Regions from separate parts of the Mucilaginibacter ginsenosidivorax genome, predicted to be linked through region 2. Evidence: riboswitches for the same ligand, from Rfam matches in the RefSeq annotation. Region 2 holds a riboswitch; the other holds the start of a gene.

Region 1 (5,163 bases), 2.3 Mb from region 2:
ACACCTTCATCAAAGGTGATCCTTTCGCTGTGCTGTACCTTTTCGGCAATATGCTTTAAATCAGCAGGCAGATCGGGATTTTGTAATAATAACTGTAAATTATGCTCAGCTTCCATTCAAAAAACTTTGAACAAATGTACTAAAAAAGCGGAAAGCTTAAAGCCAAAGGCCTAAAGCAAGAGGCATCTTTACAATAAGATTATGAGTGGGGAAAGCTTAAAGCAGAAGGCTATATTTCAAAAAGCTTTCGGCTTTTAGCCAACAAAGCTGTTATTGTTGTAATGGTAACCCCGTTAAAGCAATCATCCTGGCAGCCACTGGGCACATAGCCACAACTTGATATTAAACCATTGTTTTTCGCTTCAAATATAATATTGTTGTTTTTGGCATCAACCTTAAGCCATTCGGTGCGGGCTTTGAGGTAGATACCATCCAATGTCAGTGCATCGACGGCATCATTGGGATGTGTATTGATGGTAGCAGCATCTTCATGCCATTGTTTAATAGTGTCTTTGACGTTGGTTCCATCCTGGTGATATCTATAGGACACAAAATCGCGCGATACAATTTTACCATTATTTACACCTATGTTAATAGTTACGCCATATCCCGTCCACGAACCAAATGTTGTTGTATAAGAATAAGAATTTTTGCTGCTGTTTTTGAAGCTTATCCAGGCTTTATAGCTGGTGTCGTATTCGCTTTGTTTGGCGATGTTTTCTTTTTTACAGGCAGTGACTAATAATAGCAGGGCGATTGTAAGCAGGTGCAGGTTTTTCATATTGTATTTTTTAACGATTACGCAAAATTTACACGCCCTGCTACAACACATTACAAATAATCTTATTTACTTTGAAGGCACAACAACATCAGCAATAATGAAAACTGAAACTATAGCTATACACACAGGAAACCATGTAGACGGATCATCAAAAGCCGTAATACACCCCATTGTTATGTCCACTACTTTTGAACGTGGCGAAGATGGCGGCTTTCCCGGCGGGCATATTTATAGCAGGGCATCAAATCCCAACCGCGCCCTGCTTGAAAACGTTATAGCCAAATTAGAGGGTGGCGCCGATGCAGCTTCATTTTCATCGGGTAATGCGGCGGGCATGTCGGTATTCCAGTCGCTGGCTCCCGGTACACATATTATTTGCCCGGATGATATGTACCACGGTTTGCGTAATCAGCTTAAAAACCTCTTTGCGGGTATTTTAACTTTTGATTTTGTTGATGTTAATGATATCGAAGTTTTAATACAACACATCAGGCCCGAAACCGGGGTGATCTGGGTGGAAACGCCCTCAAACCCATTGCTCAAGATCACCGACATAAAAAAAGTAGTTGCTTTTGCCAGGGCAAACAACATTAAAGTAGTGGTTGACAATACTTTTGCCACGCCCATATGCCAGCAACCATTAGCTTTAGGTGCCGATATAGTAATGCACTCGGCCACCAAATATTTTGGCGGCCACAGTGACCTGATGGGGGGCGCATTAATAACCGCCGAAAAAAACGATTGGTGGGCAAAAATACGACAGGTTCAGGAAATGGGTGGCGCTATCCCATCCCCAACCGACTGCTATTGGCTGGTGCGCAGTATTAAAACCCTGCCCTACCGGATTAAGGGCCATGTACACAATACGCAACTATTAGCTGAGTTTTTAGAACAGCATCCCAAAGTAGAGCAAGTATTATATCCCGGCCTGCCATCGCATCCACAACATCAAATTGCTAAAGAGCAGATGCTGGCCTTCGGCGGCATGCTTTCGTTTATTATTAAAGGAGATGAAAATGATACGCACAACATCATCAATAAATTAAAAATATTTACCAAAGCTACCAGCTTAGGCGGTGTGGAAAGCCTAATTGAGCACCGCGCAACCGTAGAAGGCCCCGACACCAAAACACCACGGAATTTATTGCGGGTTTCGGTTGGATTAGAGCATATTGATGATTTGGTGGATGATTTGGAGCAGGCCCTTTTTTAGGTTAAAGGCGAAAGGTTAAAGGCGAAAGGTTAAAGGTAAGAGGTAGGTGAGTGGATTTGGATTATAATCTCGATCCAATAGGCAAGCCGTCCGGCTTTTACCTTTCACCTTTTACCTTTCGCCTTTAACCCTTCGCCTCTTAATAAAAATAAAATTTTGTATTTAAATAAATAACCCCTTATATTCGCAACATTATTTGGTAGCAATACCATAGTCAATCAATTCTCCGCATAGTTCGGGTATTGATTTATAAAGAAGCGGCGAGAGATCAGGCTCAATGACCCGCTGGCAACCCTTCAGTTTTGAAGAAGGTGCCAATTCCTGTCCCGGCAAATAACACCGGGGGATATAAATTTATAACCATGAAAAGTTTAATTACAATTACTACAAGCAACATTTTTAACACCCAAAACGGTAATATACAACGCATTAGTCCAATTATTGGCTGCATTTGTATGTGTTGCTGCTGTTGATGCTTTAATACGTTCCTTTTTCAATCCCTGAAAACATACGTGTTGTTAAACTGGTAAACATTTTACCAGCTTGTCAAAAATCCATCTAAACATCAAAATTTAATTATAAACTTTTAAAAATCTACAACTATGTCAGCCTTAAAATTCGAAACCTTACAATTACATGCCGGCCAGGAAGTTGAACCTACTACAGGTTCACGCGCGGTGCCACTTTATCAAACTACATCGTACGTATTTAAAAACGCCGAGCATGGCGCCAACCTTTTCGCGCTAAAAGAGTTTGGCAATATTTATACCCGCTTAATGAACCCCACTACCGATGTGTTTGAAAAACGCATTGCCGCTTTAGAGGGCGGTGTTGCGGCTTTAGCCACTGCATCGGGCCAGGCAGCGCAGTTTATAGCGTTAAATAACATTTTACAGGTGGGCGATAATTTTGTGACCTCGCCCTTTTTATATGGCGGCACTTACAACCAGTTTAAAGTAGCCTTTAAACGCTTAGGTATTGATGTGCGTTTTGCCAAAGATGATACCGCCGAAAGCCTTGAAGCTTTAATAGATGATAAAACCAAGGCCATTTACCTGGAAACTATTGGTAACCCGGGCTTTACAATTGCCGATTTTGATAAAGTTGGCGCATTGGCCAAAAAGCACGACCTGCCTTTAATAGTTGATAACACTTTTGGAGCAGGCGGCTATTTATTCCGCCCGTTGGAGCATGGCGCAAGCGTGGTGGTACAATCAACCACTAAGTGGATTGGCGGCCACGGTACCAGTATTGGCGGCGTTATTGTTGACGGCGGCACTTATAACTGGGGCAACGGCAAATTCCCGCAGTTTACTGAGCCATCTGAAGGTTACCACGGCTTAGTTTTTGCAGATGTGTTTGGCATTGGCGGTCCGTTTGGTAATATTCAATTTATTATTCGCGCCCGTGTAGAAGGATTGCGCGATTTTGGTCCTTCGCAATCCCCATTTAATTCATGGCTCAACATCCAGGGACTGGAAACACTATCATTACGGGTGCAGCGCCATGTAGATAATACATTGGAACTGGCCAAATGGCTTGATCAGCATCCGCAGGTAGCATCAGTAAATTATCCCGGATTAACATCGTCGCCATACCACGAATTAGCAAAAAAATATCTGAAAAATGGCTTTGGAGCAGTATTGTCTTTCGAGATTGATGGTGATAAAGAAGCAGCAGGTAAATTAATAGATAGCTTGAAACTGGTGAGCCATTTGGCCAATGTGGGCGATGCCAAAACATTGATCATTCAGCCATCGGCAACAACACATCAGCAGCTATCTGATGAAGAACAGCTATCGGCAGGCGTTACCCCAACATCGTTAAGAGTAGCGGTTGGTATTGAGCATATTGACGATATAAAAGCAGATTTTGAACAGGCATTTGCCAAAATAAAAGAGGCGCAAGCCGAATTAGCGTAGTGGTGAGTGGTGAGCAGTGAATGGTGAGTGAATAAAAAACTCACCATTCACTACTGACAACTCACTTCTATCAACATGATAGAAGAATGAATACAGAAATATTTAAGTACACACAAACTTTTGAGCTGGAATCTGGCGAACAACTACAGCAACTGGAGATAGGCTTTCATACGTATGGCCGCTTAAACAAAGAGCGGGACAACGTGGTGTGGGTATGCCACGCCCTGACAGCCAATGCCGATGTTTTTGATTGGTGGAAAGGTTTTGTGGGCACCGCAAATAAATTTAACCCCGAAGAACATTTTATAGTTTGTGCCAATATTTTAGGTTCGCCGTATGGTACAACTAATCCGTTAAGTACAAATCCTGAAACTGGTTTGCCATATTTTTTAACATTCCCCCAATTTACCATCAGGGACATTGTTAAGGCCCACCAGTTATTAGCTGCCCATTTGGGCATCGGCAATATCCATATCCTTATTGGGGGGTCATTGGGTGGTCAGCAGGCTATCGAATGGGGTATTATTGAACCAAACCGTATCAAAAACCTTATTTTGATAGCTACCAACGCGCGTCATTCGCCATGGGGCATAGCATTTAATGAGTCGCAGCGTTTGGCTTTAACTGCCGACGTGACTTTTAACAACCACACTATTGAAGGCGGCCAGAATGGATTAAAGGCTGCCAGGAGTATAGCGCTGCTCTCCTACCGTACTTATAAAACTTATGGTATTACACAGCAGGAGGAGATTGACAGCAAAACCGACAATTTTAAGGCATCAACCTACCAGGAATACCAGGGCCAAAAACTGGTGAACCGGTTTAATGCCTACAGCTACTGGTATTTAACCAAGGTGATGGACTCGCACAATGTAGGCCGCGGCCGCAACGGTGTTGAGAAAGCATTAAGCCTTATCAAGGCCCGTACTTTGGTTATCGGCATCAAGTCGGACGTGTTATTTCCCATCGAAGAGCAGGAATACCTGTTTAGGCACATTCCCAAATCGGCCTTTGCCGAATTGGATTCGTTTTATGGCCACGATGGCTTTTTAATTGAAACAGAAGCATTAACAAATATTATAACATCGTTTTTTAAAACTGATGTAAAAGGAAAAATTATAGAATTGCAACGTACAGCGTAATGAGTAAAAAGTTAAGTATAGGATTATTTGGATTTGGCGTAGTTGGACAGGGATTATATGATATCATCAAGACAAAAAATTTAAACATCGAAATTGTAAAATTTG
Region 2 (5,163 bases):
TGGCCGCCGGGAGGGTTGACGACCAATCGTTACGGCCGGTAAGGTTAATAAAAGCGTAGTTTTTAAAACCTATTTGGGCCGATGCAAAGTAGCTGTAAGTTTTAAGCTTGCCATAGTAGTTGGATGATACCAGCGGATCGCGCGAGTTACTTAAGGTGTACAAACCGGCTACTGCCAGTTTAGGCGCTACCTGGTCGTTTTGCTCATTTAATATGGTGCTGATGTTACCGCCTCCTAAAACATCTAACGAAAAATCGTTACCCAGTTTTTTGGTGTATTGCAGTCTGGCTTCGGTATTGGTTTCGTTTACGGTGTAGGCATCTTCCTCGTACGATCCAAATGGGGTACCGTTGGTTCCGTAAGCTACTTTAATTTTGCGGCGGTCGTTATAATAATCGGTACCGGTACGGAAATTGGCCGACAAGCCTTCGATGATCTTATAATTCAGTTCAACACTTCCTATAATGCGGTTTTTGTGTTGCCCTACCGTGTTTTCATAAGTCAGCCAGTAAGGGTTGCTATAGTAGCTGTTGTTCCAGTTAAAAGTGTTGCCGTTGGCATCTTTATAATTTTTTAGCTGGCTGATATCAACCTGGCGGCCAAACCATGTAAACTGCAGCATGGTGCTGGTTGCACGCTTGCCACCTGCGCCGGGCAGGTTATCTGCATCGTCTTTAATATAGTTGGCAATGGTAGTAACGGTTAATTTAGGACTAAGCTTAAAGGTAGAGTTCAGCAAAAACGAATTACGGCCCTGCGAGGTGTTAGGAACAATACCCGTTTGGTGCAGGTTATTGTACGATAAGCGGTAGTCGGCCTTATCGCTGCTGCCTGCCAGTGCTACGCCGTTATTTAAGGTAACGCCTGTGTTAAAAAAGTTTTTTACGTTATCCGGATGGGCCACAAACGGAACAGCCTGGCCATTGGAGTAAAATTGCGGAATGAGCGATCCGTCTAAAGCCGGGCCCCAGCTTTCGTCAACACCATCGTTAACGCCGCCCCCCTTGCCGTCTACATAGCTAAACTTGCCGTTTGATCCTTGTCCGTACTCGTTCTGGTAATCGGGCAGAATGTTTACGGTAGAGAAGCTGGTGTTTGAGTTGATGGTAACGCCAAGCCCTTTTGCGCCCTTACCTGTTTTGGTTTTAATAAGTATAACACCCGCCGCAGCCCGGTAACCGTAAAGCGCCGCCGCGTTTGGCCCTTTAAGCACACTTACCGATTCAATATCTTCGGAGTTAAGATCGGCTATGGCGTTGGCAAAGTCCCTGGAACCATTGGTGCCCAAAAACTGGCTGTTATCAACAATAACACCATCAACCACAAATAACGGCTGGTTGTTATTGCCAATGGATGTTTCGCCGCGGATAATGATGCGCGACGAACCCATATCGCCCTGGCTGTTGGTAACCTGTACACCGGCAATTTTACCGGCCAGCGCGTTCACCAGGTTGGTTTCCTTGGCTTCCGAGATATCTTTTGATTTTAAACCCTGAACCGAATAGCCCAGTGTCTTTTTATCTTTTGAGATATTGAGCGCCGTGATCACCACTTCGTTAAGCGAGTTGGGTGCATCCTGCAGCACAATTTGCAGGTTGGTTTCAGCTTGTTTAACCGTAATTTCCTGTGTAGCGAAACCGAGGTAGGAAACTTTAAGTACATCGTTAACATTGGCATTCAGGCTGAATTTGCCATCGGCGCCGGTTTGCGCACCGGTGGCAGTGCCTTTTACAGCCACACTTACACCGGGTAATGGTAAGCCATCGGACTTGGCGGTTACCGTACCGCTTATTTTAACAGATTGCGCTACAACTGTTTGAATGAGAAAAAAGGGCAACAGGATTGCCAGCAAAAATTTGTAGTTTTTTAACATGATAGTTAATGATTAATAGTTTTTATTGCCGGTACGGCAAAGCCAGCCACAACATTTTGGGCATAGCAATGCCCGCTGTTGAATTTTTAGTACCGGTAAATTGATTGTTGATTGTGTTGGTTATAAGCCCAAGCGGCCAGCTGCAGCAGGGGATCCGCAACTAATAACCCTTGCTGTTATTAACAGCAACAACGCATACCCTGCATATGCAGGTAAACAGAAGCGGAAGAGAATGATGCAAATTTACTGGCAGGGAATACGTTTGGAAAAGGTGTTCTTGTTGTTTTCATAACAATTTGATATATAGATAGTAGTATTAGGTAGATAGTGCTGCGTTTTGAGTAAAAAGTTTTATTTGCCTTTTTTGACCTGGGAGGTTTTTCAAACCCGGAAATCAATATAAAGCTTTCAGCTTAGTTTACAGATGCAGTTTTATTGTTCACCAATGCATCAACCACTTTTAGCATCGATGCAAATTCCTGGGTATCATAAAGGCGGGTGAGGTAAACAATTTTACCGTCTTTATCAATCACCACGTTGCGGGTTACACCGCTTTTTTTGTTGGCAAAGCGCCCGAAAATATCAGCGCCCGGATCAAGAGCCAGCGGGTAACTGATATTCATTTCCTGCTGAAAATGCTGCACTTTTTCAAGCGGCTCATCCCTGTCGACCCCGATGAGCACCAGGCCTTTGTTTTTATAGGCCTGCCATACATCTTTTTCAAGGTGCGGCATTTCCTGACGGCATACGCTGCACCAGCTTGCAGTAAATTGCAGGATAACTACTTTACCCCGAAGCTGTTTTAGTGAAGTTTGGGTACCATCGGCCAGCACCAGTTTAAAATCATCGGGTGCCTGGTCGCCGGTTTTAACAATATAGCCGCGATCAATTGATGCGGGCAACGGAGCCGGCGTTGCGGTTTGCGCAACGGCCAAATAGCCGTTTATTAATAATGAGCAGGTGATGAGTAGCTGTTTAATTTTCATGACGTAATTTTTTAACTGCGTTTAATGCAGGGTTAAAAGCGCTGAAATTTAATTAAACAAGAAACTTAGACGATAAAGATATGATGGTACAGCTATGTAGCTGTAAGTAACGTAACATACATTATCTTTTCCGCCACTTGAATGGCGAACAGGAATTAGCACCTTTATAACAATTGGGCTTACAGGTTGCTAAGACATCACAGGGCCTTTCCCTCCGTCTTTCTTGATAATTAAATTAAAGAACCATTTAATGATGCAAATATATAATATATTCTACTAAATACATAGACATTATATAATTTAATTGTCATGAAATGGGAAGGGGGGAAAGAAGGGAACTTGGTTTGAACGCTGGCGACGACTCACCCCGGCTACGCTTCGCTGGCCGACCCTCTCTCCGGCTGCGCCGCAAAGAGGGTTGTGGAAAGAAAAATTATTTTTTCGCCCCTCTATGCGCGAAGCGGAGAGAGGGGCAGGCGGGCGGAGCCTCGCCGGGGTGAGTCGTCTCCGCCATGCGATATACGTTGGTGTATATCAGATTTTATGATTACTTGAGATGTAATTTGTAATAAGAAAACGCTGGCCACGACTCACCCCGGCTACGCTTCGCCGGAATCTCTCTCCGGCTTGCACCGCAAAGAGGGTTGAGGAAAGAAAAAAAAACTTTTTAGCCCCTCTATGCGGCGCAGCCGGAGAGAGGGGCAGGCGGGCGGAGCCTCGCCGGGGTGAGTCGTCTCCACCATGCGATATGCATTGTTGTATATCAGATTTACTACTACTTGAGATGTAATTTGTAATACGAAACGCTGGTTTTGAACGCTGGCTACGACTCACCCCGGCTACGCTTCGCTGGCCGACCCTCTCTCCGGCTTGCGCCGCAAAGAGGGTTGGAAAAAATAGAAATGATCTCGTCGGGGTGAGTTGCCGCCATGCATTTTTTTGAAAATATTTATATTTTTATCTATGTCATCCATCATAGAGCTGTGCCGGCTACTTCGGCAACGGGAAACGCCCGCCGAAAAAGTTTTATGGCAGTATCTCAGGAATAGACAATTAAACAACAAAAAATTTTTAAGGCAATTCCCACTTTGTGTTCAATCGACCATTAAAGGCAATACTTACTATATTCCTGATTTTTATTGTGCCGAACTGAAACTTGTAATAGAAGCCGATGGCCCGATTCACCTGTTAAAAAAAGAATACGATCAAAATCGCGATGAGGTTATGAAAGCGCTCGGATTGACGGTTTTGAGATTTAAAAACGACGAAATTATAAGTAATACAGAAGCGGTGTTGAATACAATAATGGCGCATTTATAGCGATTATTGAACGCGGGCTATGACTCACCCGGCCGACGCTGCGCTGGGCCACCCTCTCTCCGGCTTGCGCCGCAAAGAGGGTTGAGGAAAGAAAAAAAAATTTTACCCCTCTATGCGGCGCAAGCCGGAGAGAGGGGTGACGGGCGGAGCCTCGTCGGGGTGAGTCGTCTCCGCCATGCGATATACGTTGGTGTATATCAGATTTTATGATTACTTGAGATGTAATTTGTAATAAGAAAACGCCGGTTATTGAACGCGGGCTACGACTCACCCGGCCGACGCTGCGCTGGGCCACCCTCTCTCCGGCTTGCGCCGCAAAGAGGGTGGAAGCTCATTTTTGTTTTTTTAGCCCCTCTATGCGGCGCAGCCGGAGAGAGGGGCAGGCGGGCGCAGCCTCGCCGGGGTGAGTCGTCTCCGCCATGCGCCCCCCTACATTCCCATCAAATATTTTTCTATATTTATTCCCGAAAATGAATAACCTTGATGCCTTATAAACCCGGATTACATTTATTATCTGAATTCAGTACCGATAAACCTAACCTGTTACAATCAAGTGCGGCCTGCAGGCAGTTGTTTGATCAGCTCATCGATACCTATCAGCTAACCAAAGTTGGTGAAGTTTACCACGATTTTGATGGCGGTGGTTTCACCGCGGTGGTGTGTTTAACCGAATCGCATATGTCTATCCATACCTGGCCCGAGTATGGCCTGGCCACGTTTGATGTGTTTTTATCCAATTATCAAAAAAAGAACGACGATAAGGCGCGTGCTATTTACCAGGGTGTTATCGCTTTTTTTGAAGGCGTGGAAATACAGAAAAACGAAGTAAAAAGGTAATATGGCAGCTACACTAAACCCCAAAGCATTCCCTTTTTCGAGCGAGATTACTTGCCCCGGTTGTCAGCATAGTATTACGCTTTATGATCAGGCAGGCTGCGAAGCGGTGGTTTGCCCGCAGTGCCGGTCTTACCTGCTTTTTAATGA

What was found. A riboswitch is a leader RNA that binds a small molecule or an ion and turns the genes downstream of it on or off. The one in region 2 is predicted to bind S-adenosylmethionine.
Region 1: it holds a riboswitch for S-adenosylmethionine, as region 2 does, so the genes downstream of both, FSB76_RS30920 (O-acetylhomoserine aminocarboxypropyltransferase/cysteine synthase family protein) here and FSB76_RS08585 (peroxiredoxin family protein) in region 2, are expected to answer to the same signal.

The regions. Positions count from the first base shown of each region.
Region 1 covers NZ_CP042437.1:7,526,958-7,532,120, forward strand. The annotation lists gene mqnE (aminofutalosine synthase MqnE) at 1-116, opposite strand, end outside; gene FSB76_RS30910 (hypothetical protein) at 230-781, opposite strand; gene FSB76_RS30915 (trans-sulfuration enzyme family protein) at 879-1,994, shown strand; SAM riboswitch class I at 2,239-2,349, shown strand; gene FSB76_RS30920 (O-acetylhomoserine aminocarboxypropyltransferase/cysteine synthase family protein) at 2,597-3,916, shown strand; gene FSB76_RS30925 (homoserine O-acetyltransferase family protein) at 4,003-5,058, shown strand; gene FSB76_RS30930 (homoserine dehydrogenase) at 5,058-5,163, shown strand, end outside.
Region 2 covers NZ_CP042437.1:2,028,297-2,033,459, reverse strand. The annotation lists gene FSB76_RS08590 (SusC/RagA family TonB-linked outer membrane protein) at 1-1,873, opposite strand, end outside; gene FSB76_RS08585 (peroxiredoxin family protein) at 2,287-2,859, opposite strand; SAM riboswitch class I at 2,978-3,092, opposite strand; gene FSB76_RS08580 (endonuclease domain-containing protein) at 3,823-4,179, shown strand; gene FSB76_RS08575 (S-adenosylmethionine decarboxylase family protein) at 4,663-5,016, shown strand; gene FSB76_RS08570 (DUF4178 domain-containing protein) at 5,018-5,163, shown strand, end outside.